Regions from separate parts of the Lysinibacillus sp. GW823-FHT02G10 genome, predicted to be linked through region 2. Evidence: predicted binding sites of a transcription regulator. Region 2 holds the regulator's gene; the other holds the start of a gene.
What was found. Region 2 encodes NrdR, which represses ribonucleotide reductase genes. Its sites were predicted from a motif close to AACACNATATATNGTGTT; they were not measured.

Region 1 (16,920 bases), on a different contig from region 2:
TTTAAAAGTGCACCGCGCACTATTCAGCCATTAGAGCTCGATATCACCATTCCAACGTTAGAAGGTCAATCCGCTGGTTTTGTAGCACCTGGAGAAACAGTGAAAGTAGCTGGTATTACTGTAACTGATAAGAATGGTGCAAAATTGCAAAGTGATCAAATTACATATAGTTATCAATGGTTTTATAAATTAGGCGATAACTCCTTTACTATCATAGAGGGAGCTGCAGGTAGTACATATACGATTCCGAAGGATGCCATTGAAAAGGATATTAAAAATATTGCTGTCACTGTCAAAGCAAAAGTGGGTCTTTCTTTTGCGGAATCTAAACTATCTGATACCATCACAGTCTCTAAACAACCCACTGATACTTTAACGAAAGAGATTAAAGCTTTACTGGTCAATGATAATAAATACAATGTATCAAGTTTAGCAGAATTTAGTGCTAAAGTTGCGGAACTAGAAAAAAACTATCAATCCTTATCAGCGGCAGCTAAAGGTAATGTGTCTAATTATGATGTCTTAAAGCGAGCACTTGCTGATGTTGAATTAATAACTAAGTTAAATGAAAAATGGAGTAAAATAGAGACTAGTAATGAAAAAGAAATAAAGGAACTAGAAGAGGCTTATAATAAGCTAGATCTGTTACAGCGTAGCTTAGATGTAGATGAGACCCTATATACGAGCATTAAAAATCTATTAAACGAGCCAAATGATCTTGAAGAGATAAAAGAAGTCAGAAAACTCAATCAAGCTATTATTAATTTATTATCTTATGAAAATTCACTTGTGAAATATGTAGCTTCGGATGTTGATTCCTTACAAGCGAGCGTAAAGACAATCGAAGCAGATATTGAGAAATTATCACAAAGCTACCGAGCCGCTGTTCAAAACCAAGCAATTTTGTCTGAGGCTAAATCGGATATTAAAAAGGTCGAGCAATTCATTAAATCATTTGATAAATTAGCTACAAATAGTACGCCTAATAAACAAGTGACGACTGCTAAATCAATACGTACAGCCTATGAAAAATTAACGTATAAACAATTAAAATTAGTGCCAGATGTGTATGTGCAGCGTTTGACTACAGCAGAACGTGCAGAAGAAAGCCAAATTATAAATTTAAATAATGTCATAGATAGCTATATTAGTGATGATGTTTATCCGTTCAATCCGTCTGCTGGTTCATGGCAAAGTCATGTCAATAATGTTAATCAAATGATCAAGGAATATAAGAGCTTAACAAAAGCCTCCGCAGCACAAATTATTGGTTACGATAGTCTTGTTACTTTACAGAAAGATTTAAAAGCAGCTGAAAAAGTAATTAAAGATATGGATGCCTATCAAAAATTATCTGCAACAACTGGTGTAACGGAAAGTAAACTTAATTCAAGCTATACAGGTACTTTAAAAGCTTATAATAATCTTACAAATTTACAGCAATCACTTGTATATAATGCTGAAGAATTTTTACTAAACACGCCAAAGATTTCAGTTGATGGCAATGGTAAAGTGCCTACTGATAAAGCAGCAGCAGAGGCGTTAAAGGCGGATATAGCCAAATTTGCGGATGTTACGAAATATTCATTCAATCAATTAGAAACCGCTGTTAATACAGCTTCTGAATCCTATAAAAAATTGTCTTCAGCTGCAAGAAAATACGTGACAAATTATTATTTATTAACAGCAGCAAATAAGGATATTACAGGAGTAAAATCATTCTATAAAAAAATACAGACTGCTAGAGAAGAAACAGATGCTGCGAAAAAGGCTAAAAAAGTTGAAACAGTGCAAAAAGCTTATGCGAAATTACCTGCGAATCAGCAGCATTTAGCAAAAGAACAATATGAAGCTTTATTAAAAAATCAAAATATAGATGAAAATGCATCGAAAATTACACAGCTAAATAATGATATTGCCACAATTGTTTCCAATAATCTCTATGTCGTAACGATTGAACGTATTAAAAATCTTTCTACACAATATAGTAGCCTTAGTTCAAGTGAGAAAAAACTGATTACGAACTATGATATTTTAAAAACTGCGCTTGCAGACGTGAAAAAAGTGGAAAGCTTTATGAAGACCTATGAGAAATCCTTTGCTTCAAATCCAAGCACTGTGATCAAGGCATATGAAAAGCTTACATCTAAACAAGTGAGCCTGATTGATGCAGGAACTAGACAATTGATCATTGATAAGCAAAAAGGACAACAACAAACGAATGAAAATGCATTGTCATTAATTGAATCCATCAATTCACTTCTTGTAAAAGGTGAATATATCAATGGTTTACAGGAGAAAGTAAGTGAAATCCGTAAAGCCTATGATGCTCTGAGTGATGCTGATAAGAAGGTTGTTAAAAATTATTCGAAGCTCACGCAAGCAGAGGGTGATTTGAAGAAGGTTGAAGAGGTGCATGCTATATACGAACCAGCAGGGAGCAGTAATGATGCTGCACGTAAAGCATGGCAAACAGCCTATGGAAAGCTCTCTAAAAGATTAGAGTTACTCTATACAAACATGTATCCAACCGAGCAATAATTGTTACTTCCAGATGGCCTCGAACAGTTTTCGAGGCTTTTCTTTATACATAAGATTTGTCTAGTAATTTGATTGTCCGCTATACTATGTACAACAAAGGAAGAAATTTTTTACATAAAGATTGTAGTTTCACAAAGAAGGTAGGAACAAAAGATGTATAAAATAGGTGTTGTTGGTCCCATTCAATCCGTTGAAAGAATTATTGCCTTAGCACGAGAAATCGAACAGGATATGGAATTTATTCCGTATATATATGAAGTGGCGACAGAAACAAAGCATCTTGTGGAGACACATAATCAGGCTGTCGATTTCTGGTTGTTTTCTGGTTACATCCCTTATAAGCTTGCCAGTCAAACGAATGTATCCAAAGATAAATTGACCCATATTATTTTTTCCGAAGCGGCTATTTATCGGGGTTTTTTAGAGCAATCCTATCAGCAAAAAAAGTTTATAGAAAATGTTAGTATCGATATTATTCCTTCGCCTTCTCAAATGGCTTCAGAAAGTCTTGCAGAGATTCAGCATAATGTCCATCATATGTATTTAAAGGAATTTGATGTCGCTATTGATCCACAAGAGCTATTTGATTTCCACTATAGTCTTTGGCAGGCGGGCAAAATTGATTTTGCGATTACTTGTTATCCCTCTGTTGATGAAGAGCTGAAGAAACGAGGCGTTCCATCATATTGGGTTTCCCCGACAAAAACAGAAATTTATCATACAGTTCAGCTTTTTACAGAGAAGATCAAAACGTCCTACTATAAAGAGACACAAATTGGTGCAGTCATGCTTGAAATTAAGGACTTTGATTCATTAAAAGAGCGCATGAAGCAAGGCTATCGTATTCAATATTTAGAATTGCGTACGAAGGAAAATCTACTACAGCTCTGTGAACAGATTGATGGCTCTCTTATTGAAGAGGGGAATGGTAAATATACGATCTTTAGTACAAGAGGTGCGATTGAAGGGCAAATACGATTTTTACAGGAAAAAATGTATCAGTTGTCGATTGAAATGGAGACGAAGGTGACAGCGGGCATTGGCTTTGCTCAAACAGTGTTCAATGCTGAGTTACATGCTCACCGAGGACTAAGACAGACGAAGGAAAACGAGGCTATTGACATCGTGATGATACAGGATGATGGCACCATTATTGAATCGGTAGGGAATGTAGAAGAGCTATCCTATTCCTACCGAGCAGAAGACCCTTATATTTTAGAAAAACTAAAAAAAGGGAATATTAGTATTAAAACCTATATGAAAATCCATGCACTTGTACAAAAAATGCATTGGAAGCATTTTACGACAAAGGATTTAGCGACACAACTGCAAATGAGCGAGAGAAATGCCCAACGAATCGTAGCAGATTTATGTAATGTAGATTTAGCGAGAATTTGTGGGGAAGAATTGCAGCATACTCGAGGCAGACCTATTAAAATGTATCAACTTGTCTAAAAACAAAAATGTCCCAAACCAATAAATGGTGTGGGACATTTTTTTATGCTTTTTGAAGCCTTAAATACTGATAAATTAATGAATTTAGCGGTTATTTAGGTAAATAATATAGATTTACGAAGACGATTATCTATTAGAAATTTTCAAAAAAATATTGTCTTTTTATTGAACTTTGATTATTATACGAATATATAACGAAAATGTCGGTATATAAAAGGGGATTTACGGACAAGGGGGCAAGCATATTCAAGAATAGTCGTGGCAATAAAGAGAGGATTTCTATATATGGGAGGGATATGAATGACAACAAATGAAATAACGAAGAAATCTAGAAATGTCATCCTTGCACTTTTATTTTTAGGCTGGTCTTTAGGGAATTTAGATCGCTATATTATGAACTATGCAGTAGTCTCGATTACAGGGGATTTGCAACTGGATGCATCTTCAACGGGTATTATTTTAAGCGCTTTCTTTTTAGGCTATGCCATTATGCAAATACCGGGTGGCTGGCTTGCCGATAAGTTTGGCGCAAAACGAGTTTTATTAATGGCTGTTATCACGTGGTCTATTTTTACGGGCCTAACGGCTATTGCTTGGTCTTTAACAGCAATGATTGTGATTCGCTTCTTATTTGGCATTGGTGAGGGTGGTTTTCAGCCATCAAGCTCTAAAATTATTGCTACGATTTTCCCAAAAGAGGAAAGAGGTAGAGCGATGTCCATCATGCTTACTTCTGGTGGCATTGTTTCACTCATCGTCCCTTTGCTAGCTGCTTATTTATTAGGAACGATTGGCTGGCGCATGATGTTTATCATCATTGGGGCCATTGGGGCAATAATTGCCTTTATATATTGGAAATACATTCAACTCCCGAAAGATGAGGCAGCTACAGCTGGAACAGAAAATACTACGAACAAAGTGAATTTTAAAGAGTTACTGAAAACACCCCTAATGTGGAATTTAATCATTGCTTATTTTTGTATTTATGCAGTGAACTGGGGATTAGTTTCTTGGATTCCAACATATCTTCAAAAAAATCGAGGCTTGGATTTAATGTCCATTGGTTGGGCGCAAACAATACCTGCGATTACAACGATAATTGGTGTATATGGTAGTGGCTATATCATTGATAAGCTACCAAAAGGTATGGAGAAAGTGTTAGGCTCCATCTCCTGCGCAGTCATTGGTCTTTTATTGTATTTAATGTTTACTGCCAAAACAGTGACGTTATTTATTGGTTACCAAACAGTCGTTTCGATATTTATTGCGTTTGTCATTACATTACTACCTGTTATTGTACTCAAGAAATTACCTTCTTCTATCACAGGTTCTGCAATGGGGATTGCCAATACAGGGGGACAATTAGCAGGGTTTGTTACACCGATGGCAATTGGATTTATGGTGGATGCCTTTAATGGCTCCTTTGATGCAGCCTTTTGGATGTTAATTGGCTTTGCGCTTATCTGTATTGTGTCGCTTGTCACACTAAACGACCAAAAAGGAACATTGTTAAAAGCATAATGAAATTGGAGGGACAAATATGAGTTATCATGAGAAAATTTCAATGTTAATTGAAGCAAAACAGCAAGCTACAGTAGCATTAAGCGATGCAATTTGGGCTGTACCCGAGCTTCATTTTCAAGAAAAGAAATCGATGGAATATATGAAACAGGCACTAGAAAAAGAGGGTTTTCAAACACAAGTCGGTGTTGCGGGTCTTGAAACAGCGCTTGTTGGAACTTATGGTTCTGGCAAGCCTGTAATTGCCTTTTTAGGTGAATATGATGCGCTTCCAGGCTTGAGTCAAAAAGGTGGGGCGACACAACATGAGCCTCTTGTGGATGGTGGAAGCGGACATGGCTGTGGTCATAACTTATTAGGTACTGGCGCATTCGCAGCTGCTGTTGCTGTAAAGGATTATTTAGAGCAAAATCATCAGTCAGCAACAATCCGTTTTTACGGTTGCCCTGCAGAGGAGAATGGATCTGGTAAAGCTTATATGGCAAAGGCTGGCCTTTTTGATGATGTTGATATCGCGATCTCTTGGCATCCAGGTACGTTTTCGACTGTGATGACGTGTAGTTCTCTAGCAAACTATGCCGCAACGTTTAAGTTTACGGGCAAAAGTGCTCATGCCGCAGCTGCACCACATCTTGGACGAAGTGCTTTAGATGCTGTTGAGCTTATGAATGTTGGGGTAAACTACTTACGAGAACACATCATTCCAGAAGCGCGTGTGCATTATGCCATTACTAATTCTGGTGGAACTTCGCCAAATGTAGTTCAACCATATGCAGAGGTAACGTATCTAGTTAGGGCACCTAAAAAGCAGCAAGTACAGGAAATTTATCAACGCGTTGAGAACATTGCAAAGGGTGCCACAATGATGACAGGGACGTCAGTGGACATCGAGTTTGAAGGTGCTGCTTCGAATCTTATTACAAATAAAACACTTTATGATGTGATGTATCAACAAATACTTGAAATTGGTATGCCAGACTATACAATAGAGGATGAACAGTATGCGCAGGCTATTTTCAATACGTTTACACCAGAAGTACAAGCAGCTTCATTAGTAGGCTTACGTAAAGAAGATGCCAAGCTATTACAAGGAAAAGTGATTGCTGATCATGTTCCAGGCATGCTACCTGAATTTATTATGGGTGGCTCTACAGATGTTGGAGATGTTAGCTGGAACGTACCAACCGTACAGTGTACAACTGTATGCATGGCATTAGGGACACCATTACATACATGGCAGGTAGTGTCTCAGGGAGTGACCCCAATAGCGCATAAAGGAATGCTACAGGCTGCTAAAATTATGGCTTGTACAGCCTTAGCGTTGCTGGATAATCCTCTATACATTGAAAAAGCGAAAAAGGAATGGCAAGAACGTCTAGATGGTGAAACATATCAATCTTTAATTCCAGAGGGAACACAGCCACCTAAGCGCTAACAGGATAGAGTCTTCATAGGAGAACTATGAAGGCTCTGTTTTTGCCTCATTTTGAAAGGAGAACGCGACATGTCAACACAACCCAATCATCAGCATCATCTTCTAGCACAGTGGGTATCACAGTATCGTGCAGCTACCAAAGAAGGGCAATGTGCTAATTATATCCCTGCTTTAGCCAAAAAAGATCCTAATCAATTAGCTGTGGCGATTGTTGGGACTGAAGGCCACGAAATCAAAGCGGGAGATACCGAAGAACTATTTACCCTTCAAAGCGTTTCCAAGGTTATTACCTTTATTTTAGCCTGTATGGATCGAGGCTTACCATATGTTTTAGAAAGAGTAGATGTTGAACCAACAGGAGATACCTTTAACTCAATTATTCGCTTAGAAAGTCATCAGCCAGGTAAACCCTTTAACCCGATGATTAATGCTGGGGCTATTACGGTATCCTCCATGTTGGCTGGTCATTCTCCACAAGAGAAGGTCACAAAGATTCTACAATTTTTAGAACAAATCATAGGCAAGCAATTGAGTATCAATGAAGAAGTATTCCAGTCAGAGTGGCAAACGGCTAATCGTAATCGAGCATTGGCCTACTACTTAATGGATTCAGGGTTTTTAGATTGTCCAGTAGAGGCGGCGCTTGAGGTTTATTTGAAGCAATGTGCAATTGAAGTCAATGTATCAGATTTAGCCATGATTGGCCTAGTTATTGCGAATGATGGCTATCACCCACTGTTAAAGAAACAGCTATTCCCAAAACAAGTGGCAAAATTAGCGAAGGCTTTGATGGTAACGTGTGGTATGTACAATGCCTCAGGGAAGTTTGCAGCATTTATTGGTCTCCCTGCCAAAAGTGGTGTATCAGGTGCGATTCTTGCGGCTGTTCCAGGACATGCAGGCCTACACTCGCCGTTTCCTACTGGCTGTGGTATCGGAATTTACGGCCCAGCGATTGATTCAATAGGAAACAGTGTTGCAGGTGTACAGTTGCTGAAACAGCTAGCAACAGAATGGGATATGACTATTTTTTAATAAGTGAAGATGATTTCAGCGCTTAGTCTGAAGTCATCTTTTTTTCATTTTATAAATAATAAATAAAACGATAAACCAAATTGGTGTTAACAGCAGTGCTGTACGCGTAGCCTCAGAAATAAACATCACTATTAATAAAAAGGCGAAAAACGCAAGCACAACGTAGTTGATAAAAGGTGTCAGTGGTGCTTTGAAGATTGAAGCTTCATGTAAAGCACGTTTTTTTCGTTTGTAGATAATGTGCGAAATGATGATAATGCTCCACACCCATATAAAACAAATTGCACTAATCGTCGTCACAACACTAAAGGCGTTCTCTGGCATCAACTTACTTAACAGAGCACCAGCTGATACAACAATAGTAGAAATAACGAGTGCATTACTTGGTACACTGTTTTTGTTGAGTTTGGCGAATGCTGGAGATGCCTGTTTATTGTTACCAAGATTATAGAGCATCCGACTTGTGGAGAATAACCCACTGTTACCTGCTGAAGCCGCTGAAGTAAGCACAACAAAATTTATAATACCAGCAGCAATCGGTATACCTGCTAATGTAAACACTTGGACAAAGGGGCTGCTTGAAGCAGACATCTCATACCATGGGTTAATACATAAAATGACAAATAATGCCCCTACATAGAAAAGTAAAATGCGAAATGGAATTTTATTAATGGCAGAAGGAATATTTTTTTGAGGATCTGCTGTTTCAGCTGCTGAAACCCCCACTAATTCCACACCAACAAATGCAAAGACAACCATTTGGAAGGCCATTAAAAAGCCGTATATTCCATTTGGGAACATGCCTCCATGTGCCCACAGGTTTTCAACTGATACTGTTCCTGAGCTAGTTTGGAAGCCAGTTACTAGCATAATAAGACCAATAATAATAAGTGCTACAATTGTAATAACTTTAATAATAGCGAACCAAAATTCTAGCTCACCAAAAAGCTTAACAGTTAATAGATTTAGTAGTAATAACAATACGAGGCAACCAATGGCTGGCACCCATTGTGGGATATCAAACCAATATTGTGTATAAACCCCCACCGCAATAATGTCTGCCATCGCCGTCATAATCCAACAGAACCAGTATGTCCAACCTGTGATATAACCTGCCCAAGGCCCTATGTATTCGGATGCGAAATCCGTAAATGAAGTGTAGCCTGCATTGGATAGTAACAATTCACCTAAGGCACGCATCACAAAAAATAGCGCTGTCCCTACAATTAAGTAGGCTAGGATGATCGAAGGCCCTGCTAAGGCAATAGCTTTTCCAGAGCCTAAAAATAAACCAGTCCCAATTGTTCCACCAATGGCAATAAGCTGTACATGGCGATTTTTTAAATCTCGTTTTAATTGTTGCTGTTCCACGTTAATCCCCCTCAAAGATGCATAAAAAACTATGACTGGAAAAATAAAAAGAGACTAGTTGTGACACTAGTCTCGGAAAAACGTCAGAATAACAAATACCATTTATTCGCAGATGTCTACATGAAATGGTGTAGCATCGCTTATAAAAGCTGTATTACTCCTCTGTCCTTTTGCCTGAGATAGTGAACCCTTCGGCGACGCAATGTGCGCTCTCTCCAGAACTGCTCCTGCTATAGTTTGATCCATAGCATTCATAGCTTATTAACTTGATAATCAATTATTATTGTAAGATATTATACATCCTAACAGTGCTTCTAAAATTATTCAACAATAAATTTTAACTATTTTCAGAAAAATAGAAGAATAGGGTTCGTAACTGGCATATCTCTAACGAAAAATAGTATTTTTGGTCATACAAAGTGTTTCGTGAAGGAGTTTTTAAATATGAGGTGGTTTATTGGAAGATTGCTCAACGTAGCTTTCGAAGTGCTCAAACATAAGTGAAAACCGCTCCAAAAAGACATCAAAGCGCTCATTTTTATGAGGATCCGACTCAAGTAGCGAACTCGTTCAAAGTAGATTTTGTATCAAATAAGGGGACTATAATGCGTTTTGTTGCTTTACTTTTTTATTTTAATGACATGAAGCTCGTACAGCATCATTTGAAATAGATATAATATAGTAGAAACTCTGAATTTTTTAAAAAAGAAGCCGTCTCATAGTACTTTGAGACGACTTTTTTTGATGAGAGCATTAATATTTTTTTGCTTTTATTTTACCTGTCCAAGTTTTGAAACCACCTTGAAGTTGGTAAATTTGGTTGTACCCACGTTTTTTAAGAAATAGTGCAGCACGTGAGCTACGGCCTGTATTTTGACAGTATAGATATACTGGTAAATCTGGGCGGATTTCTTTATAACGTTGACGTAGTGTTGTCGAAGGCACATTTCGTGCACCAAGAATGTGACCAGCATCAAATTCTTTTTGCTCACGAACATCGATCAGCTGGGCTTTACGATAGCCTTCTATGAATTGCTCTTGTGTTAGGTTGGTTACGGCTTTTTTGAGTCGTAGTGCATTAATTCCGATATATGCAATTGTGACTACTAAAACGACACCGATTGTGATAAGTATGTCCAAGATTTTCTTACCCCTTTCTATCTTCTCTATTATTATAAAAGATGCGCTAGCGATAGTCCAATGAGTTTGATAAAATTAACTAGGTTGTAGCGAATTCGCTTTTTTCGTTACACAAGCAATCGTTCGCAAGTTGAACTGTAGTATAATATTCGTTAAAGTTGACCCACAGGTGGGGCCTGATGGATCATTTTATATTTGTAGGAGATGAGCATATGACAACTTGGTATTTTTTAAATTCAGGGAAATGTAGTCCTTCTTTTAATATGGCACTAGATGAAGCCTTACTTGATTGGCATAGTGAGGGGTTAATTCCACCAGTAATTCGTTTCTACGAGTGGGAGCCTGCGACATTATCCATTGGTTATTTTCAACAAGCTAAGAGAGATATTAATTTAGATGCTGTGCGTGAACAAGGCTTAGGTTTTGTACGTCGACCAACTGGTGGACGAGCTGTCCTACATGAACATGAGCTAACTTATAGTGTCATTGTGACGGAAAGCTATCCGAATATGCCAGAATCTGTGACAGAGGCATATCGTGTGTTAAGTGAGGGAATTTTGCAAGGTTTCCATAACCTAGGTATGGATGCCTATTTTAGTGTACCTGATACAGAGGAGAAAAGAGCGGACCTGAAGAGTCCAAAAAGTGCTGTTTGCTTTGATGCACCAAGTTGGTATGAACTTGTCGTAGAAGGGAAAAAAATAGCTGGAAGTGCTCAAACACGTCAAAAGGGTGTCATTTTACAGCATGGCGCCATTTTATTAGATTTGGATCAAGAGAAATTATTATCCGTATTTAATTTCTCCAGTGAAGAAGCGAAGAATCGTATGCGTAGAAAGCTACCAGAAAAGGCTGTTGCCATCAACAGTCTTGTAAAAGAGCCAGTGACAGTTGAACAATGTGTGACAGCTTTTAGAGATGGCTTTGCAAAATCGTTGCAAATTGAATTAAAACCATTTACACTTTCTGAGGAGCAATTAGAATATGTCCAAGCTTTAGAAGAAAAAAAATATGCTTCAGATGAGTGGAACTTTAAAAAGTAAAAAATGGTATGAAAAAAATATTTTTTAACGTTCAATCCTAGTCATAACAAGTAGTTCTGAATCTATTAAAAAAAGCAAGAGTTGAATTAAAAAACTATATATAGTATCTTTTTTAAAGACATATACACAATATGTAGTGTTTAACGACACAAGATATTGTGTATTTATTTTGTAATGAAGAAAACAAGGGAGGCTAAACGATGGTACTCACAAATCATCAACCCGAAGTAAACAATCAATTTGAACAGTTAAACAAAGATATTGAACAATTCCCGCAGGTACACCCCGTAACATCTGATATGCATATTACACACAAAGGTGTATCAAGACTTGTCATGATCGATCGCTATTCGTTTAAAGACACAGAAAAGAAAACATTGAAAGCCGGCGACTTTGTTGTATTAACGGTAAAAGCTGATCCGAAATTTCCTGCACGTGGTTTAGGGACAATTCAAAAATTGGACATGTCTACAAAAACAGCAGAGATTTTAATTGAAGAGGATTATCGTAGCGCATTAGACGATCCACAAGAGCAAGAAACGGGTGTGATTACGCGTTCAATTGACGTGTTAGAAAAGCCTCTTGAGATATTTTATGAACAGATTGCAAAACGAAACGCAACAGGCCTTGCTGCTGTTGAAAAAACACCAGAAAAACGCCAAGAATGGTTTGAAAAATTTTATGAGCAATTAGTATCCTTGAAATTCATTCCAGCTGGACGAGTGATTTATGGAGCTGGATCTGAAACTGATGTAACCTTCTTTAACTGTTACGTGATGCCATTTGTCGCTGACTCTCGTGAAGGTATCAGTGATCACCGTAAGCAAGTTATGGAGATTATGAGCCGTGGTGGAGGTGTTGGAACAAATGGTTCAACATTACGCCCACGCAACACATTAGCTCGTGGTGTAAACGGTAAATCATCTGGTTCTGTCTCCTGGTTAGATGACATTGCTAAATTGACACATCTAGTGGAGCAAGGTGGATCACGTCGTGGCGCACAAATGATTATGCTAGCAGATTGGCATCCAGATATTGTGGAGTTTATTATTTCCAAAATGCAAAATCCACGTATTCTGCGTTACCTGATCGAAAATACAACGGATGAAACAATTATCCGTCTAGCCAAAGAAAAATTAAACTTCAAGCCACTTTCTATGCAAGAAGAAGCGATGTATCAAGGCATCGTGAATTATAAAAACATTGAAGGCTTAGGTGGATTTGATACAGCTATCATTCGTGAGGCTGAAAATAAATTACGTGATGGCGGCACGTACACTGTTCATAACCCAGAGTTTTTAACAGGTGCCAACATTTCTGTGACATTAACAAAAGAATTTATGGAAGCAGTTGAAAAAGATGCTGACTTCGAGCTTCGTTTCCCAGCCGTTGAAGAATATACAAAGGAAGAAATGAGCGTTTACAACACGAAATGGCATGAAGTTGGTGATGTTCGTGAATGGGAGAAAATGGGCTATAAAGTCCGCACATACCGTACAATTAAAGCAAAAGAGTTATGGAATTTAATTAATGTATGTGCAACATACTCGGCAGAGCCAGGTATTTTCTTCATTGACAACGCCAATGACATGACAAATGCAAAGGCATACGGTCAAAGTGTTGTAGCGACGAACCCATGTGGTGAGCAACCACTTGCACCATATTCTGTGTGTAACTTAGCTGCTGTGAATTTAGCACAGTTTGCGAATAAAGAAAATCAATCAGTTGATTACGAAGCACTACGTGAAACAGTTCGTGTTGGTGTTCGTATGCAGGATAATGTGATTGATGCGACACCTTACTTCTTAGAAGAAAACCGTGTACAAGCTCTTGGTGAACGTCGTGTCGGATTAGGTGTTATGGGCTTAGCCGATTTGCTGATTTACTGTGAAAAAGAATACGGTTCAGAAGCAGGTAATGCGTTAGTCGATGAAATCTTTAAAACAATCGCTGAAACTGCGTATGAGGCGTCTACAGAGCTTGCGAAAGAGCGTGGTAGCTTCCCATTCTTAGTAGGTGCTACAGACGAAGAAACAGCTCGTTTACGTAAAGCCTTTACAGAGACAGGCTTTATGCAAAAAATGCCTGCTCATATCAAAGAGCAAATTTTAGCGACTGGAATCCGTAACTCACATTTATTAACGGTGGCACCAACAGGGTCAACAGGAACAATGGTAGGGGTAGCAACAGGTCTTGAGCCATACTTCTCCTTCACGTACTATCGTTCTGGTCGTCTAGGTAAATTCATTGAAGTAAAAGCTGAAATTGTCCAAGAATATTTGAACCGTCATCCAGAAGTAAATGAGCAAGAGCTTCCAGAATGGTTCGTTACAGCAATGGAGCTAAAACCAGAAGCGCATGCGGATGTGCAATGTATTATTCAAAAATGGATCGATTCATCTATTTCTAAAACTGTAAACGCACCAAAAGGCTATACAGTACAGCAAGTTGAAAAAGTGTACGAGCGACTATATAAAGGTGGCGCTAAGGGTGGTACGGTCTATGTTGACGGTAGCCGTGATTCACAAGTACTTACACTAAAAGCAGAAGAAAATGATATGGATCAACTTTCATTTGAAGAGGAATTGGTTGAAGAACATACAAAACGTCCAGTCGTATTAGTAGATACGATTCAAGCGTTAGAGTCAACAACTGTTATTGGCTCAGACGTTGGGAATACATGCCCAGTATGCCGTAAAGGCACAGTCGAAGAAATGGGCGGCTGTAATACATGTACAAACTGTGGCGCACAGTTGAAATGCGGTCTGTAATTAATATTTTAAATTAATTTGTTGTGGCTTTGAAATAAAGTTGCGATCTATATAATGGCAATGAAATACCTCTTTAGATATTTTATCTAGAGGGGTATTTTTCATGTCTAACACAAACAGAACATCTAAAATTATAATTGGCTGTATAACAAGAAGAATTTTTTGAGGTGCAAATTACTTCAATTAGGCGACTCTTGTTGAGTTGTAGGGGAATGTTAGTACAATAAAAAGAAGTGTTGTTAGATACATTAAATAAACTAAATGAAATGATTTTGTGCAGCAATTCATTCAAGCCAGGGGTGGCACTATCAACATCATTGGTGATAACATTCAAGCAAAATAAGATTTTCCTAAGCATGTCTGTAAAGCAACGTGTGCAGACAATGCGGCCATGGAGAACTTCTTTGGCTAAATGTATTACAGAGAAGAATTGATCTCCGACGAAGCGTTTAAGAAGAAAATAGAAAAGTATATCGATTACTATAATAATGATCGAATTAAACAAAAATTGGCCGGCATGAGTTCAGTAAAATACCGAACTTATGCCAGCCAATTAGCTGCATAAATAAAACTCTAACTTTAAGGGGTCACTACCAATACAAGCGATCTAACATTTTTCTTTTTTGTCTCAGCCTCTTGTATTTGGCTTTTTCTATTCTGAAAGCTGTTCTTTTCCAACTGTATCTTTTATATAAGAGTGAGAGTTTGCGGCTTCTTCAATTTCCTTGAATGCCCAATGTGTTGCTTTGACATCTGGGAAGCTTGGTTTTGTCACACCGTTTAATGGACCACGTTCAAACATGCGGTTCATCATTACGACTACTTGTGCACGTGTTAAAGCAACATTTGGTGCAAAGCTTCCATTCTCAAGGCCATTGATGAGGCCTGCAGTACGGTTTGCTTCAATAATCCACTGTGCCCAATGGCCTTCAGTATCCTTGAACGTAATTGCCACACCTTCTTCAACATAAAGCTGTTTATAGTTGGCTACGACTGCCGCCATTTCAGCACGTGTGATGTTGGCATTTGTATGGAAGTTACCATTGTTATCACCATTCATAATGCCCTGTTCTTTTACAAAGGCAATTGCTCCTGCAGCACTATGGTTTTTGGCTACATCTTTAAACGGTGCTTTCTTTAATGCTTGTCCTTCTGTATAGCCTAAAATACGAGCCATCATGATCGCTACTTGTGCGCGTGTAACATTCTTATCAGGACCAAATGTGCCGTTGGGGAATCCTTTAATATAAGCTTCATGCTCGCTTACCTCTGGCTTTTCAAATTGAATAATGGTAAACGTACTAAATTTATCTACAGTGAAGCGTAGACCAAGCTCACCCTTTGCCATTGTGACGACTTTAGGAAAGACCACTTTTTTCTCACCATCTGAGTGTTCAATAAAGACGGCTAGTTGCTCTAAGAATCTTTGACGTGCTACTGCTTCTGTTGGTACCTTTACATCTCTTAGTGGTAGTGTTACTTGTACTGGACGACTTGGCATATTCGTTTCTATTGTCATTGGACGAGCTACCACACCCCAATCGTTACTTTGTAGTGTCTCTCGGACAACTTTTTCTACTTTAGCGCGTTCTTCAATCGCTTGACGCTCGCTTTCTTTCTTTACTGGTACTAAACGGAAGTAGAAGTTATCGTCAAGGCCTTCCATTGAGCTTTGTGGAATTGCAATATGACCATTTACTGTTGAAATTTCTAGTGATAAACCATTGTCACGTAATGTTTGTAGAGATTGCTTTGGTATTTCTACTGTTACTTTATCCACTTCATCATTCACATCAGGAATGACGATACGTGCAATGTTATTGCCAATTTGTTTTGCTTTTTCTACAGTTTCTAATGCTTGCGATGGTGTGAAGTTGACGAAGTCTGTCATTTCACCATTGGCATGTTTAGTGCGTTCAATTTCCACTGTTGTTTTTTCAAGTGGATGGTTACCATCAATTTCTAATGCTACTTGGATTTTCGTTGTTGTCGAGCTTGGATTAGTTGTTGCAGGGATAGAATTTGGCGTCCATGTATCACCATTGCTACTTGATTTTTGAACCGTAAAATTAATTTTATATGTTTTTGTTGTAAATCCATCTTCTGCTGTGACAACAATTGTTGTTGTACCTGGTAAACTTGTTGCATTCGTCACGACTGCACTCGCTTTATCCTTATCTGCGACAGTCGGAATTACCTTAGGAACCATAGTAGTGTATGACGGTAATTCGACATTGTATATTTCTTTTTGAGATTCGAACTCTGCTACAGTTGAGGCGTTAACAGTTAGATTACTTAATGTTGCATTATTGCTTAAAGTTGGTGTTAAATTTTTAACCGTAAAATTAATTCTATATGTTTTTGTTGTAAACCCATCTTCTGCTGTGACAACAATTGTTGTTGTGCCTGGTAAACTTGTTGCATTTGTCACAACAGCATTCGCTTTATCCTTATCTGCAACAGTTGCCATTACACCTGGAACCGTAGTAGTACCTGCTGGTAATTCTACGTTGTATATTTCCCTTTCAGATTCAAACTCTGCTACAGTTGAAGCATTAACTGTTAAGTCTCTTAATGTTGCATTATTGCTTACAGTTGGTGTTGAATT
Region 2 (16,920 bases):
GATTTGCTACTTGCCTCTTATATTAATAATCCAGCATTAAGTGGCGATGATATCGCAACACTTGCAAGGGAATTAGGCTACTATGATGTCCAAGCAGATGAAGCGGTATATGGAAAAGGTGCCAAGCGTGCAATACCTGATTTGGACCAACTTGCACAGCATGTTAGCCGTAAAGCTTTTGCAGTATGGTCATTACAGCCGAAACTGGAAGCCTTATTAAAGGAAAATGAACAATTCGATCTTTATAAAAACCTAGAGCTACCATTGGCAGGAATTTTAGGTGAAATGGAAAGCGAAGGGATTACGGTTAACCGCGCTACGTTAGAGAAAATGGGGCAAGAGCTTAATGATAAACTTGTAGTAATTGAGCAAGAAATTTATGCAGAAGCTGGAGAAACCTTTAATATTAACTCACCAAAACAATTAGGTGTGATTCTATTCGATAAGCTAGGGCTACCTGTGATTAAAAAGACTAAGACAGGCTATTCAACTGCTGCAGATGTCCTAGAAAAATTACAGTCAGAGCATGCTATCATCGAACATATTCTGTTGTATCGCCAACTTGGAAAATTACAATCCACATATATTGAAGGCTTACTAAAGGAGATTCATGTATCAGATAGTAAAGTGCATACGCGCTTCCAGCAAGCTTTAACTGCAACAGGGCGTTTAAGCTCAACAGATCCGAATTTACAAAACATCCCAATTCGTTTAGAGGAGGGCCGCAAAATTCGTCAAGCCTTTGTACCTTCAAAAGAGGATTGGATATTATTTTCTGCTGACTATTCGCAAATTGAATTACGCGTTCTTGCACATATGTCAGAAGATAAAAACCTTGTTGAGGCTTTCCGTGAAGGAATGGACGTTCATACACGTACAGCTATGGATGTATTTCATGTGTCAGAAGATGAGGTTGATAGTAATATGCGTCGCGCAGCGAAAGCTGTTAACTTTGGAATAGTCTACGGTATTAGTGATTATGGTCTATCACAAAACTTAGATATTACACGTAAGGAAGCGGCTAATTTTATTGAAAAGTATTTCGCAAGTTTCCCTGGTGTAAAACAGTACATGGATGACATTGTACAAAATGCAAAATTTAATGGTTATGTGACAACGATATTAAATAGACGCCGTTATTTACCGGATATAACAAGCTCAAACTTTAATTTAAGAAGCTTTGCTGAGCGTACGGCGATGAATACGCCAATTCAAGGTAGTGCAGCTGATATCATTAAAAAGGCAATGATTGATATGGATGCTCGATTGAAAAAAGAAAAGATGCAGGCAAAACTGCTACTTCAAGTGCACGATGAGCTAATCTTTGAGGCACCAAAGGAAGAGATTGCCTTACTCGAAAAAATTGTACCTGAAGTCATGGAAAACGCTATTGAGCTTGCTGTACCGCTTAAAGTAGATTTTAACCATGGCTCAACTTGGTACGAGGCAAAATAAGGAGGGATTCAAATGCCTGAATTACCAGAGGTAGAGGGTGTCGTCCAGGCATTGAAGCCAACAGTTGAAGGACGTACCATTCAACAGGTTCAGCTTTCTGAACGAGTACATTTCTCTTTTAGTGAGGGTAAACAATGTATTGTCAAACAAGCAGCGCCTGATGCATTTGAAAGTACTTTGTCCCAGATGACCATTACCAAAATTGAACGAAGAGCAAAATATATTTTCTTTCATTTGCTGAAGGATGATGTTCCATATGTTCTTGTTAGTCACTTAGGGATGACAGGTGCTTGGTTTGTTGTGAATTCACCCGAAGAAATCAATGAGACGAAATTTCAAAAGCATATCCATGCGACATTTGAAATGGCAGATGGGGGATACTTGATTTATTCGGATATTCGTCGATTCGGTGAACTTCGTTTTCTGACAAAAATTGAAGATCATGCGCCATTGACAAAAATGGCACCAGAGCCATTTGATGAGCATGCATGTGATTTTTTTATAACAAAATCTAAGCTACCGAAATATGAAAATAAAGCCGTAAAAGAAGTAATTATGGATGGGCAAGTCATTTCGGGCTGTGGCAATATTTATGCAACAGAGGCATTGTTTGCTCAGAAAATTCACCCTGCACGCAAAATGAGCCGCATTAGTGAAAAGCGGAAGCGAGCATTATTTGAGGAGATTGTTGCTGTCCTACGTCAAAGCATTGAAGCGGGTGGTTCAACTATTTCTGATTATCGGAATATTAATGGGGAAGCAGGGAGTATGCAGAATCGATTAAAAATGTATGGGAAAAAGGTATGTCCAGCATGTGAAACGGCAACAAGTCAAATGACAATTGGAGGGCGTACCTCTGTCTATTGCCCAAATTGTCAACATTAAAGGGGATTTAGCAATGATTATCGGACTAACAGGAAGTATTGCAAGTGGAAAAAGTACAGTAGCTAAAATGATGAGCGAACTGGGTTTACCGATTGTTGATGCAGATGTTGTAGCACGAGATGTCGTAGAACCTGGAACTGAGACATTAGCATTGATTGCTGAAAGCTTCGGACAAGCTATCTTGCTTGAGGACGGCAATTTAAATCGAACTATGCTGGGAGATATTATATTTCATGAGCCTGCCAAACGCAAAACGTTAAATGATATCATGCATCCAGCAATCAGAAAAGAAATGTTACGTCAGCGTGATGCTTATTTAGAAGCAGGACATGAACATGTTGTGATGGACATTCCTTTGTTATTTGAGAGTAAGCTTCAACATTTTGTGGAACGTATCATTGTGGTATCGGTCAGTGAAGAAGTTCAGCTTCGACGTTTAATGGAACGAAATAATTTATCTAAAGAAGATGCATTGGCACGTATGCACTCTCAACTGCCGATGTCTGTCAAAGAAAAGGGTGCACATGCGGTCATTTATAATAATGAAAATATAGAAAGTACAGAAGAACAATTAAAAAAAATCCTGCATTATTGGGATGTTATTTCATGAGTTCTTTTATAATGCGTAGCAAGCCGACCTTGCTACGCATTTTTTTATGGGGAAACGCCATAATAAAGAATAATTTTTCAGAAAATAAGAACTTTTATATTCTCAATATATAATGTTCATCTTTTTTGAAATTGTGTTATACTAATCACCATAAAGTATATAATTAATTAATCTGAGTATGTACTCACAGGAGGATATTATAAATGACAGTATCAATTGCTATTAATGGTTTCGGGCGTATCGGACGTATGGTTTTCCGCCAGGCTATCGTACAACAAGATTTAAACATCGTTGCAATTAACGCTAGCTATCCTGCAGAAACGTTAGCACATTTGATTAAGTATGACACAAATCACGGAACATTTGAAGGTACGGTAGAACCAGCAGGCGATGCTTTAGTTGTAAATGGTAAACGAGTTCAAATTATTAGTGAACGTGATCCTTTAAAATTACCTTGGTCTACAATGGGTGTAGATATCGTTATTGAAGCTACAGGAAAATTTAATGAGCGTGATAAAGCAGCGATGCACTTAGCAGCTGGCGCGAAAAAAGTAATTTTAACAGCACCAGGTAAAAACGAGGATGTCACAATTGTTTTAGGTGTAAATGATGACAAATTGGATATTGCGAAACATGATGTTATTTCAAATGCTTCTTGTACAACAAACTGCTTAGCGCCAGTAGCAAAAGTATTGAATGACACGTTTGGTATTGAGAATGGTTTAATGACAACAGTTCATGCTTATACAAATGACCAAAAGAACTTAGACAATCCGCATAAAGATCTACGTCGTGCACGTGGATGCGCCCAATCCATTATCCCAACATCTACAGGTGCAGCGAAAGCATTAAAATTAGTGTTACCTGAATTAGAAGGTAAAATTCATGGTATGGCACTTCGTGTTCCAACACCAAACGTATCTTTAGTTGACCTTGTAGTAGATTTAAATACAGATGTAACAGTTGATGCAGTTAATGCAGCATTTGTAAAAGCGGCAACAGAAGGTCCAATGAAGGGTATCCTTAATTTCTCTGTTGAGCCATTAGTATCTTCTGATTACAATACAACAACTTATTCTTCAACAGTTGATGGACTTTCTACAATGGTGTTAGGCAACCGCAAAGTAAAAGTACTTGCTTGGTATGATAACGAGTGGGGCTACTCTGCACGCGTTGTTGACCTTGTGAAAAAAGTGGCAAATGCTTTAGAAACGGTAAACGCGTAATAATTTCTATAGATAGCACATTGAAATCGAAAAGGTTTCAATGTGCTCTTTTTTTACAGAAACTTTTCTTGTACTTCAGGTGCTTTAGATTTATCATGAGCCCACAAACGTGAATGCACTTTTCTTACATGTAGGAAATTTGTTATAATAGATATATTAAATTGTTGTAAACCAGGAGAGTAATTATATGAGATGTCCATCTTGCCAATTTAACGGAACGCGTGTTGTGGATTCGAGGCCAGTAGATGATAATAAAGAAATTCGTAGACGTCGTGAATGTGAGTCATGTGGCTTCCGTTTTACAACGTTTGAAAAAATTGAAGAGACACCATTAGTCGTTGTGAAAAAGGAAGGTTCACGAGAAGAGTTTAGCCGTGAGAAGGTACTTCGTGGGCTTATTCGTGCTTGTGAAAAACGCCCAGTGGCACTTGATGTGCTGGAGGAACTTGTTCTGTCCATTGAAAAAGATCTTCGTCGTATTGGAAATTCGGAAGTACGCTCAGAAGATGTTGGCGAAATGGTCATGGACCGCCTAGCCAAAATTGATGAGGTTGCCTATGTGCGTTTTGCGTCGGTCTACCGTCAGTTTAAAGATATCAATGTCTTTATTGAAGAAATAAAGGACATTATTCAACGTCAAACGGAGAAGAAATCATAGCAAACAGAGAGGATGAATGACGTTGATTCATTTATATAAGGAATTGCAGCCTGGCGATCCTTTCGACATTCGTCTACCTCATGCATTTTCTACACAAGAGCGTCAATTAGTTACATTATTTTATCAACCATTAACAGGATCAGAGCCAGTTAGCCTCTATTTAACATTATGGGCAGAAGCAGAGCAAATGCCAAAGCAGCAAATGACACATTATTATTTAATGAATGTGCTAGGGCTACCAATTGGTAAAGTGTTTGAGGCTCGTATTGCTTTAGAAGCTATTGGTTTGCTGCGTACATGGAAAAAAGAAAATGCTGGTGAGCGTAGTTTTTTATATGAGCTACAGCGCCCATTAGATGCAGATAGCTTTATGAAAGACCCGCTGCTGTCGATGTTTTTGTTTAGTAAAATTGGAGAGCAGGCTTATCGCAACTTACGTCAGCGCTTTATGTCACCTGTAAAGGACTCGGCGTTTAAGGATGTATCTCGTGCTTTTATTGATGTCTATAAGCCTGTTCATGCCAATATCCCATCAGATTTACAAGTGGATACGAGTCATAAGGATAAACAACAAAAAGTATATCCTTTTTATTTGGAGCAATTCGATTTTGATTTATTGCAAGCTGGTTTGTCTGAGCAATTGGTACCTTCCAATTTGTTGACATTTGAAGTGCGTGAAGCTATAGCCAAGTTGGCATTTTTATATCATTTAACAGCCCTTGATATGCAAAAAGTAGTCATACTTGCTTTAGATGATGATTTAGGAATTTCTCAGGAACGTTTACGAAAGGCTGCTGCTGATTTTTATAAATTAACCGTATCCAAGGAGCCGCCAAAACTTGCCCGTGTCACCGATCCTCTACCAGTAGCAGAAGCGGGACAAAAAACCAAGGATCAGGAACTTCAACACTATTTAGAAACAACGGCACCTGTCCAAGTTTTAAGAGATATAAATAATGGTAAAGAACCATTACAAACCTCAGTCCAACTTGCAGAAAATTTAATCGTTCAACATGGCATGCCAATTGGAGTGGTTAATGCATTGTTAGAATACGTTATGCTAACAACAGATATGAAGCTCCCTAAAAAATATGTGGAAACGATTGCTGATCATTGGGTACGAAAAAATGTCCAGACCGCTAAGGAAGCAATGGAACTTGCACGTCAAGAGCATGATAAATATACAGCTTGGAAAAACAAGCCGCAAACGTCCAATAAAACGAGTCAACAGACTAAAGGACGTTCAAGATATCAACGTGAAGAAAAAGTGCCTGAATGGTTCTATAAACGAAATGACAATCAAGAGGAATCTACCTCTAGTACTATAGATTTTGAAAAAGAGCGACAAAAAATATTAGAGATGCTAGGAAAAAGCGAATAGTAAAGAAGGTGAGCAGTAATCGAACCTATAAATGGACCACTAAAGCGAGCAATTAATGTACCCTCGTTCCAAGAACGCTATGAAGCCATGCGACGTGAAATTTTAGAGCACCCGCATGTGCAGGAATTTTTAGCGCAGCATGCAGATGAATTAAACTATGACAATGTTGAGCGAAATTTACCTAAACTGCATGAGTTTATTAGTCAATCTACTGAGTGCTGTGGGTGTGATAATACCGAACATTGTACAAACTATTTAAAAGGATTCATCCCGACATTAAGGGTTGTTCGGAATTCTATTGAAATGGACTATGTGCGCTGTGAGCAAAAGATTAGGGAAGAAGAACGCCGAGATGTTGCGAATATGATTGCAAGTATGCATATGCCAAAAGATGTGCTACAAGCAACAATTCATGATTTAAGTATTGATGATGAATCACGTGTGGCGATTGCACAAAAAGCAGCTCAATTTGTTAAAATAACAAAAGAAACTGGTCAATTACCTGCAAAAGGTTTTTACCTATATGGTAAATTTGGTGTAGGGAAATCCTTTGTACTTGGTGCATTGGCCAATGAATTAGCATCTATTAAAATCCGCTCTGTGGTAGTTTTCGTTCCAGAATTTTTACGAGAAATGAAAAATGCCATTGGCGATAATACATTGAATGAGAAAATAGATTATATTAAAAAGGCTCCTGTCTTAATGCTAGATGATTTAGGTGCGGAGACAATGACTGCCTGGACACGTGATGAAATATTGGGGACTATTTTCCATTATCGGATGGCAGAGCAATTGCCAACTTTTATTACGTCTAATTTTAACTATGAAGAATTAGAGCATCACTTAGCTCAGTCACAAAAAGGTGATATTGAGGTTGTTAAAGCGGGACGAATTATGGAGCGAATTAAAGCCCTAACAGTGCCGATCGAAATGCGAGGCAAAAATCGTCGGATGTAACATTGATAGTTGCATTTTTCGACAATCGAGCGTATACTGACTCATATACTTAATATCAATATGCATTGATGAGGACATGAATTTTGTGTATCAGCTTTTAGAGAGGGAAGTCATCGGCTGAAAACTTCCTAGTATGGGCACATTATTTACTACCTACTGAGCAGCGAAAGGGATAATCTTTCGCCGGTCCCTAGCCCGTTAGCTAGCCTTGAGCTTCGTCTGACTTTATGTAAGTCGGAAGGAAGAAGGGTGGAACCACGAGCATACGCTTCGTCCCTTTTGTGAGGGATGGAGCTTTTTTTATTTTTCTTAGATTTCATTGAAATAGTGGTGGATCCGCTCATATAGGGAGATAAGTCGCTCGCGAAAGTGGTAAATTCGCTCATAGAGAGTAAGAAACCGCTCAGAAACATGAAGATGCCGCTCCGATTGAACAGAGAAATGCTTAAAAAAGCAATGACTCCGCTCAAACCAAGCCGTAGAGTCACACAAACATTGCTCCAGCCAATCATCAAGCATTATGTATTTATCAAAAACAAAGGAGTGCAAAGGATATGTCAGAAATGATTAAATTAACTTTCCCAGATGGCGCTGTAAAGGAATTTGCAAAAGGCACATCAACTGATGACGTAGCATTATCTATTAGCCCTGGCTTACGGAAAAAAGCGTATGCAGGTAAAATTAATGGTGTGTTAGTAGATTTAAAAACACCAATTGAAGAGGATTCAACAATTGCAATCATTACACAAGATGATGAGGCAGCACTTGAAATTTTACGTCACTCAACTGCCCATTTAACAGCGCAAGCTATTAAACGTCTATTCCCAGATGTAAAGCTTGGTATTGGTCCAGTAATTGAAGGTGGTTTCTACTATGATATCGACTCACCAACACCAATCACTGCTGAAGATCTACCAGCCATTGAAAAAGAAATGAAGAAAATTATTGCTGAAAACCTTGAGGTAGAACGCAAAAATGTAAGCCGTGCAGAAGCACAAGCCCTTTATGAAGAAATTGGCGATGAGTATAAATTAGAATTACTTGAAGCCATTCCTGCAGATGAGCAAGTATCTATTTATTATCAAGGCGAGTTTTTTGATCTTTGCCGTGGTATCCACGTACCATCTACGGGTAAACTTCGTGAATTCAAGCTTTTATCATTAGCGGGTGCTTACTGGAGAGGGAACTCTGATAACAAAATGTTACAACGTATTTATGGTACAGCGTTCTTCAAAAAAGAGGAATTAAAACACCACCTTCAAATGCTAGAAGAAGCAAAAGAACGTGATCACCGTAAAATCGGAAAAGAATTAGAACTGTTTACAACTTCCCAAAAGGTTGGCCAAGGTTTACCACTTTGGTTACCAAATGGTGCAACAATTCGTCGTGTTATTGAACGTTATATTGTCGATAAAGAATTATCACTTGGCTATAAGCACGTTTATACACCAGTATTAGGTTCTAAAGAGCTTTATCAAACTTCTGGTCACTGGGATCATTATCAAGATTCAATTTTCCCACCAATGGAAATGGATAATGAAACATTAATTATGCGTCCAATGAACTGTCCTCACCATATGATGGTGTACAAAAACAGCATGCATTCATATCGTAACCTACCATTGCGTATTGCAGAGCTTGGCACAATGCACCGTTACGAAATGTCAGGGGCTGTTTCAGGCTTACAACGTGTTCGTGGGATGACATTAAATGATGCCCATATTTTTGTTCGCCCAGATCAAATTAAAGCGGAATTCCAAAAAGTAGTACAGTTAATTTTAGAGGTTTATAAAGATTTCGATCTTAATGATTACTCATTCCGTTTATCTTATCGCGACCCAGCAGATACTGAGAAATACTTCGATGATGATGCAATGTGGGAAAAAGCACAAAGTATGCTAAAAGAAGCAATGGATGAACTTGGCTTAGACTACTTTGAAGCGGAAGGTGAGGCTGCATTCTATGGTCCTAAACTTGACGTTCAAGTAAAAACAGCGATTGGTAAAGAAGAGACTTTATCTACAGTTCAATTAGACTTCTTATTACCAGAACGCTTCGACCTAACTTATGTTGGGGAAGATGGTAAGCCTCATCGTCCAGTTGTTATCCACCGTGGTGTTGTATCAACAATGGAACGTTTTGTTGCCTTCTTAATTGAAGAATACAAAGGAGCATTCCCAACTTGGTTAGCACCAGTACAAGTTGAAGTTATTCCAGTATCGAATGAAGCTCACTTCGACTATGCAAAGCAAATTGAAGAGCAACTTACAGCGGCTGGTTTACGTGTCGAAATGGATGATCGTGAAGAGAAATTAGGCTATAAAATCCGTGAAGCACAAATGAAAAAGATTCCTTATATGCTTGTTATCGGGGATAAAGAGGTAGAGGCAAATGGCGTAAATGTGCGACGTTATGGCTCGAAAGATTCCGAAACAATTAGCTTTGAGGATTTCCTAGCAGCTATTAAAGCAGAAATTACAAAATAAGCTTCAACGAGAAACCCTTGCTTGCCAAAGTGAGGGTTTCTGTATAAAATAAATCTTGCATTTGTATAGAATAGCTTCATTTTGGTTATGTTAGCACTGATAAGAAAATAAATATTTGACAGCTTATCATATACATGCTAATATAATTAAGGTTAATGAATACAAAGTTTGTGGTTGAAGTAGAGGCTGCCCGCTTCTCACCTGATACAACGCTTTAAAGGCTGTGAACAGGTATGACACGTTGAATTGTTTTGCGTAGACTTGCGCATGCACATATAGCGGGCGGACATCTTCAAAAATGTCCGTCCTTTTTTTATGGACATGACGAGAGGATGTACCGTTCAACCGGGCAAGGCTTTGCCCAAACCATGTATTCGCGACAACTACTTGGAGGTGGATTACTATTAGCAAAGACATGTATGTAAACGAAGGCATTCGCGCACGTGAACTTCGATTAATCGATCACAATGGTGACCAGCTTGGTGTAAAGACACGTAATGAAGCGCTAGAAATCGCCGCTCGTGTAAACTTGGATCTTGTCCTTGTGGCCCCTCAAGCCAAGCCGCCAGTCGCTCGTATCATGGACTATGGTAAATTTAAGTTTGAACAGCAAAAGAAAGACCGTGAAATTCGTAAAAATCAAAAGGTCATCGTAATGAAAGAGGTTCGTTTGAGCCCAACAATCGATGAGCATGATTTCCAAACGAAGTTACGTAATGCGATTAAATTCCTTGAAAAAGGCGATAAAGTAAAATGTAGCCTACGTTTCAAAGGTCGTGCGATCACACACAAAGAGATTGGTCAACGTGTGTTAGATCGTTTTGCTGAAGCTTGTGCTGAAGTATCAACGGTAGAACAAAAACCGAAGATGGAAGGCCGAAGCATGTTCTTAGTTCTTCAACCAAAGAACGAGAAATAATATTAGACGAACAGTTTAGGAGGAATTCGACATGCCAAAAATGAAAACTCACCGTGGAGCTGCGAAACGTTTCAAAAAAACGGGTTCAGGTAAATTAAAATACGACCGTGCTTATGGAAGCCACTTATTCGCAAACAAATCTACGAAACAAAAACGTCACCTACGTAAAGCGAACATCGTATCATCTGGTGACTTCAAACGCATCAAATCTTTACTTGTTTACATGAAATAATTGACTACAAAAAAATACTAACATTCATTTTTTAATGAAAAGCAGGAGGTAATTCATATGCCACGCGTAAAAGGCGGAACAGTGACGCGCAAACGTCGTAAAAAAGTATTGAAATTAGCTAAAGGTTACTATGGTTCAAAACATACATTATACAAAGTTGCTAACCAAGCAGTAATGAAATCAGGTCAATATGCATACCGTGACCGTCGTCAGAAAAAACGTGATTTCCGTAAATTATGGATCACTCGTATCAACGCAGCTGCTCGTATGAACGGTCTTTCTTATAGCCGTTTAATGCACGGTTTAAAAGTTGCTGGTATTGAAGTTAACCGTAAAATGTTAGCTGACCTTGCAGTAACTGATGCTGCAGCATTCACTCAATTAGCAGACGCTGCTAAAAAAGCAGTAGCTAAATAATAGCTGACAACATTCACTATTATTTCTGCACCGAAAGCTAAGCGACAGGTGTAAAATATCATAAGTGCAATAAAAAGACTGATGGGTTTTTCCATCAGTCTTTTTTGTGTTAGATTAATAGTATCACGGTTTTAAAGGAGTAAGAAATGGGACAAGCATTATTAGCTTATATGAGCATTGTATCAATTGTATTGCTCATTTTAATGGGGATGGATAAATCACGCGCAAAGAATCATGAATGGCGTATAGCAGAGCGTACATTATTTACACTAGCCATAGCAGGAGGGGCAGCTGGGGGTGTATTGGGTATGTATTTATTCCGCCACAAAACACGTCATAATCGTTTTGCATTTGGTTTTCCCCTACTAGCAGCCATACAAATTTTTATCATTGTGCAGCTCTGGACATAAATGAGAATAATTAAAACACATCCTCATGATGGGGATGTGTTTCGCATAAGCTGTTCAATGGGCTGCTTCCAATTGATTTTGGCGCTTGGATAGTTCAATAATATTTCTTGCTGCAAATATTCAAAGTCGCTTTTGCTGAAGCCTTGTAATGTTGCAGCATCGCGCGCACCAACGAAAATGGTTACAACCTCAAATGCATCCTCTGTTGTGCCTAGGTATTTTTCACCTTCAAAAAGAGCACCCTTATAGGAAATAAAGAAATTTTTTCGGACATTTTTAACGTCATCATAGAAATAATACTGGCCTTTTTCATAGGCTTCATCAAGTTTGCGTTTAGGATCAGTTATATAACGAATCGCTTTGTAAAATACATAGATAATAAGCGCTATTACAGCAAGTCGAATTAGTAACGGCAACATGTTTAAATTTCCCCCTTGAAGAAAGGTTATTCTTTCCTATACGGTTAGAAGGGTCAAATAGTTTCACTTTTTATAAAAAATTTTTTAGAAATTTAGGAGAAAAAAATGAATTTACAACAATTGTTTACCATGCAAAAAGAGCTTGATGATTTTATCGAGCAAACACAAAATATTCAGCAAGATGTGTTTCAGGAAAAGGGCTTAGCCTTACTAGTGGAACTAGCTGAGCTTGCTAATGAAACACGTTGCTTTAAATTTTGGAGCACAAAGGGACCATCGGCACGTGAAGTCATTTTAGAAGAATATGTAGATTCGATTCATTTTATCTTATCTCTTGGCTTATTAAAGGGCTATACATCGATTGACATGTGGCCTTTCGTAGAAGAAAACAAAGATTTAACAGCTACTTTTTTAGAAACACAAAGTGTTATTTTAGCATTTATTCATCAACCTACAGAGGAGCGTTATTTAGCTATTTGGCAATACTATGGATTAATAGCGTATAATCTCGGTTTTACATTTGAGGATGTAGTTGGTGCTTATCTTGAAAAAAATCAAGAAAATTATCATCGGCAGCGTTCAGGTTATTAAATTAAGAAATACACCAATTTTCAGACGATTAAGCTAGGAATATTTCGGTAAACGAAGTATAATAAAATAGATACAAGAAGTAGGAGGCAAAAGGATGACACAACTAGATCCAACATTACAAATGTTTAAAGATTTAACAGATGCGAATGGTATCGCAGGTAATGAACGTGCACCGCGTGAGGTCATGAAAAAATACATTGCACCATATGCAGATACTGTAGAAACAGATAACTTAGGTAGTGTCATTGCTAAAAAAGTTGGCGATGAAAACGGTCCTAAAATTGTTGTAGCAGGACATTTAGATGAAGTAGGCTTCATGGTTACACAAATTGATGACAAAGGCTTTATCAAATTCCAAACAGTGGGTGGCTGGTGGAGCCAAGTTATGCTTGCACAGCGTGTAACGATTACTACACGTAAGGGCGATGAAGTGATTGGGGTTATTGGTTCAAAGCCACCTCATATTTTACCTGCGGATGTACGTAATAAGGTAGTAGACATTAAAGATATGTTTATTGATATTGGTGCAGCTTCTAAAGATGAAGTACTTGAGTGGGGCGTACGTCCTGGCGATATGGTAACACCGTACTTTGAATTTAATGTAATGAAAAATGATAAGTATCTATTAGCTAAAGCTTGGGATAACCGTATCGGCTGTGCAATCGCGATTGATGTTATGAAATCGTTACAAAATGAAAAGCACCCTAATATTCTTTATTCTGTAGGGAATGTACAAGAAGAAGTTGGACTTCGCGGTGCAAAAACTGCTACACATAAAATCCAACCAGATATTGGATTTGCAGTGGACGTAGGTGTAGCAGGAGATACTCCTGGAGTTACAGCAAAAGAATCAACGAGTAAGATGGGTGCAGGCCCTCAAATCGTTGTGTATGATGCATCTATGGTTTCACATCGTGGCTTACGTGAATTCGTATTAGATGTAGCAGATGAGCACAATATTCCATATCAATTTGAAGCGATGGCTGGCGGTGGTACAGATGCTGGCTCCATCCACGTAACAGCAAATGGTGTACCAGCACTATCAATCGGTATTGCAACACGCTATATTCATTCACATGCAGGTATCCTACATCGTGATGATTATGATAATGCCGTTAAATTAATGGTAGAAGTCATTAAAAAATTAGACCGTGATGCAGTCAATAAAATTACTTTTGACTGATACTGCTAAATAGATATAGCATGATTTTGCCTTCTAACAAAATGTTAGGAGGCTTTTTTACTCATTCCAAGACAATTAGACTTGCTAATATGAATAGTAATTATAAACACAAGTCCCATTCTTATTAGTGAGTAAGACTCTTATAGAAATCAAAATATAGAGAAGTATTAATTTGTAGGTTAATGGAAAATATCTGCAAGTAAATTGATAGTTGCTGTGCTGAGCAACAGCCCATGTTAAGTTAGCTTATGACAAGAATCATTGCTAGCTTCTAGAAGCGTTTAACAAGCATAGAACTATTAAGAATGAGTAAAGGTTGACAGGTTTCAAGCTATGTATAGGAGCTACAAGTAGTTCTTGTGAAGAATAGGGTATTCCCGTTTATACCATTCAAGAAACACCCCATTTTCGCTATAAAGAATTTTGCAAAAGCTGTAGAATATTTTTCCCCATTTCAAGAGGGTTTGTTGCTAGTATAGAGGATCGATAATTGGATAGAATCACGACACCTGTTTGCTGTTTTTTATTAAATCCTAGATAACTAGAGAAGCCTTTCGTTGATCCGTTATGCCAAATAATATCGTCTTCAAGTACCCATCCTAATCCGATGCTTACATCTTTTGAAATAGTATGAGTAGCTTGATGTGTTAATAGATAGCCTGAATTTTGATTGCCAATGTGTATTTTTAAAAATTTTAATAAATCATCAACAGTGGATCGTAGAGCGCCAGCTGCCATAAATTCATTCATTTCAAGTGGGGGCTTGTTATGTCCCCGAACAGAATATCCCTTCAATACGGTATTTTCTTTAGAGGGGGGGATAGAAATAAAGGTATTCGTTAAATTTAAAGGTTCTACGATTCTACGAGTAATGGCTGTTTCAAAGTCAGTGTGAAGTTCATTTGCTAATAAATATCCTAAAAGGCCCATTCCTACATTAGAATATCTAAACTTAACTTTAGGCTCCTGGGTATGGGTTTTAAAATACTGTATTGCCTCATTCAATGAGTAGGGACAAAAGGGGTCACGAGGCGTTTGGCTATCAAAAAGATTATAGATGTTCTTCAGAACACCAATTCCCGGTAGACCAGATGTGTGATTTGACAAATGCCTCAAAGTTACAGGGTGATTATCGGGAATTTCAGAAAAGTATTTGGCGATAGAATCTTCTATCTTCACGATTCCTTCTTGAATCATTTCCCCAAACATGGATGTTGTTAAAACTTTAGAGATTGACCCAATTTCATAGACATAGGGTTTTTTATCATATGTGACATTTGAGCCGTTGAATATAAAAGCAGCATCTAGATTACGACAAATAACACCAATGGATAGGATTACATTCGGACGAGTCTTTACGTAAGGATAAGCAATTTTAAAAATATCCTTTTTTAAATCATTTAAATCCACAAATATTCCTCCTTTTCAATCTCTAATTTTTTTGATCGCTAGAGACGATAGCATGGAGTTTCGTGTATATTTCTTTTAATTGCAGTAAATCCTCTTTAGAGAGCTGTGAATAGTATTTATTGATAATGGCTAGTTCAATTTCTTCCTGTTTTTGAAAATAATCAAAGCCCCGCGTATCTAACTCGATGATGATCTCTCTACGGTCCTTTTGATTTATGGTTCTTTTTATAAAGCTCTCCTGTTCTAATCTTCCTACTAATTGACTTACAGCACTAGCAGATGTCCCCATCAACTTTGCTAATTCGAAGGTTTGCAAAGGGCCATGTGTTTGAAGAAGACTTAAAAATAGTGCCTGCTTTGTAGTTAATGTTTCATCTAATAGGGTGGAGAATTCTTCTGTTAGCATCACATTTGTTTCATATTCTACTTGGTTCAGCTCTTTGACCAGCTGTATCAGCTCTTTTTCCATTTTTTCACCGCCTCAATAGTTAATGCATATTAATTATAAATATATATAAACTATAATGCAATTATTTAAGAATATGAATGTTTAGTAAAAAAAGAAAACATGTATAAATATTCGATTTGACGAATTTTTGACACATTTAATAACAAATGAATAATAATTAAGATTAATTATAAAAATTCAGTTGATTTTATATTTATGCATGTTATACTAATTTCAACAGCAACGATATAAGGAGCGAAGGCTATGAAATTACTCGAAGAAGTACAGTTAAAGTTAGTGTCTAGTTTAAAGGGAAAAGATTTACTAACTTTGCTAGACTATACAAGTCAAGAGGTCCAGGATCTTATTGAATTAGCAACACAGCTTAAGATGATTACAAAAGAGGGGAAATGTCCAAGATTACTAGAAGGTAAAACGCTTGGCATGATTTTCGAAAAACATTCAACTCGTACACGTATTTCATTTGAAGTTGGTATGAATCAATTAGGTGGGAAAAGCATGTTTATGCATGCGCGTGATTTGCAAATTGGTCGTGGTGAATCAATTTACGATACAGCGCATGTATTATCTGGCTATTTAGATGGCATTATGATTCGCGCCAACTCTCACAAAATGGTAAAAGAGCTTGCAGAGCATGCAGCAATCCCTGTCATCAATGGATTAACGGATATTTATCATCCTTGCCAGGCATTAGCTGATTTAGAGACGATTGCAGAAAATAAAGGCATGTTAAAAGGACTTAAAATTGCCTATGTAGGTGATGGCAACAATGTAGCACACTCACTCGTAGTAGCTTCAGCACACGTTGGCATGAATGTAGCTGTTGCGACACCTGTAGGGTATGAATGTGATGGGGAAGTCATCGCTAAAGCACAGGCCATTGCGGCAGCAAATGGCAGTACGATTATGATCACGAATGATCCTGTTGAAGCAGTATTAAATGCAGATGTCGTCTATGCTGATGTTTGGACATCTATGGGTCAAGAGGAAGAAACAGCAAAACGTTTACAAGATTTTGCTGGCTATCAAATTAATGATGAGCTAGTAGCCTATGCAAAACCAAATTATATGTTCTTACATTGCTTACCAGCACATCGTGAGGAAGAGGTTGCGACTTCAGTTATTGACGGACCTAATTCTTACATCTTTGAGCAAGCCGAAAATAGATTGCATGCTCAAAAAGCTGTATTAGCATCGATTTTAGCTTAAATT

Region 1: a site for NrdR is predicted at 11,665-11,682, ahead of AC1RFD_RS09530 (vitamin B12-dependent ribonucleotide reductase). Genes of this name have one in related genera too.

Annotation. Positions count from the first base shown of each region.
Region 1 is NZ_JBXAJI010000001.1:1,827,553-1,844,472, reverse strand. Features, by position in the region: gene AC1RFD_RS09570 (hypothetical protein) at 1-2,541, shown strand, start outside; gene AC1RFD_RS09565 (hypothetical protein) at 2,695-3,996, shown strand; gene AC1RFD_RS09560 (MFS transporter) at 4,297-5,517, shown strand; gene AC1RFD_RS09555 (M20 family metallopeptidase) at 5,537-6,952, shown strand; gene AC1RFD_RS09550 (glutaminase) at 7,022-7,987, shown strand; gene AC1RFD_RS09545 (amino acid permease) at 8,021-9,358, opposite strand; glycine riboswitch at 9,511-9,587, opposite strand; gene AC1RFD_RS09540 (rhodanese-like domain-containing protein) at 10,112-10,498, opposite strand; gene AC1RFD_RS09535 (lipoate--protein ligase family protein) at 10,711-11,541, shown strand; gene AC1RFD_RS09530 (vitamin B12-dependent ribonucleotide reductase) at 11,742-14,312, shown strand; gene AC1RFD_RS09525 (IS3 family transposase) at 14,725-14,877, shown strand; gene AC1RFD_RS09520 (S-layer homology domain-containing protein) at 14,965-16,920, opposite strand, start outside.
Region 2 is NZ_JBXAJI010000002.1:313,112-330,031, reverse strand. Features, by position in the region: gene polA (DNA polymerase I) at 1-1,455, shown strand, start outside; gene mutM (bifunctional DNA-formamidopyrimidine glycosylase/DNA-(apurinic or apyrimidinic site) lyase) at 1,468-2,340, shown strand; gene coaE (dephospho-CoA kinase) at 2,354-2,950, shown strand; gene AC1RFD_RS11530 (glyceraldehyde-3-phosphate dehydrogenase) at 3,154-4,176, shown strand; gene nrdR (transcriptional regulator NrdR) at 4,364-4,834, shown strand; gene AC1RFD_RS11520 (replication initiation and membrane attachment family protein) at 4,851-6,215, shown strand; gene dnaI (primosomal protein DnaI) at 6,243-7,172, shown strand; gene thrS (threonine--tRNA ligase) at 7,727-9,658, shown strand; gene infC (translation initiation factor IF-3) at 10,074-10,577, shown strand; gene rpmI (50S ribosomal protein L35) at 10,609-10,809, shown strand; gene rplT (50S ribosomal protein L20) at 10,867-11,226, shown strand; gene AC1RFD_RS11490 (DUF1294 domain-containing protein) at 11,373-11,636, shown strand; gene AC1RFD_RS11485 (hypothetical protein) at 11,660-12,055, opposite strand; gene AC1RFD_RS11480 (dUTP diphosphatase) at 12,161-12,646, shown strand; gene AC1RFD_RS11475 (M42 family metallopeptidase) at 12,741-13,829, shown strand; gene AC1RFD_RS11470 (serine hydrolase domain-containing protein) at 14,241-15,239, opposite strand; gene AC1RFD_RS11465 (MarR family winged helix-turn-helix transcriptional regulator) at 15,262-15,708, opposite strand; gene argF (ornithine carbamoyltransferase) at 15,952-16,917, shown strand.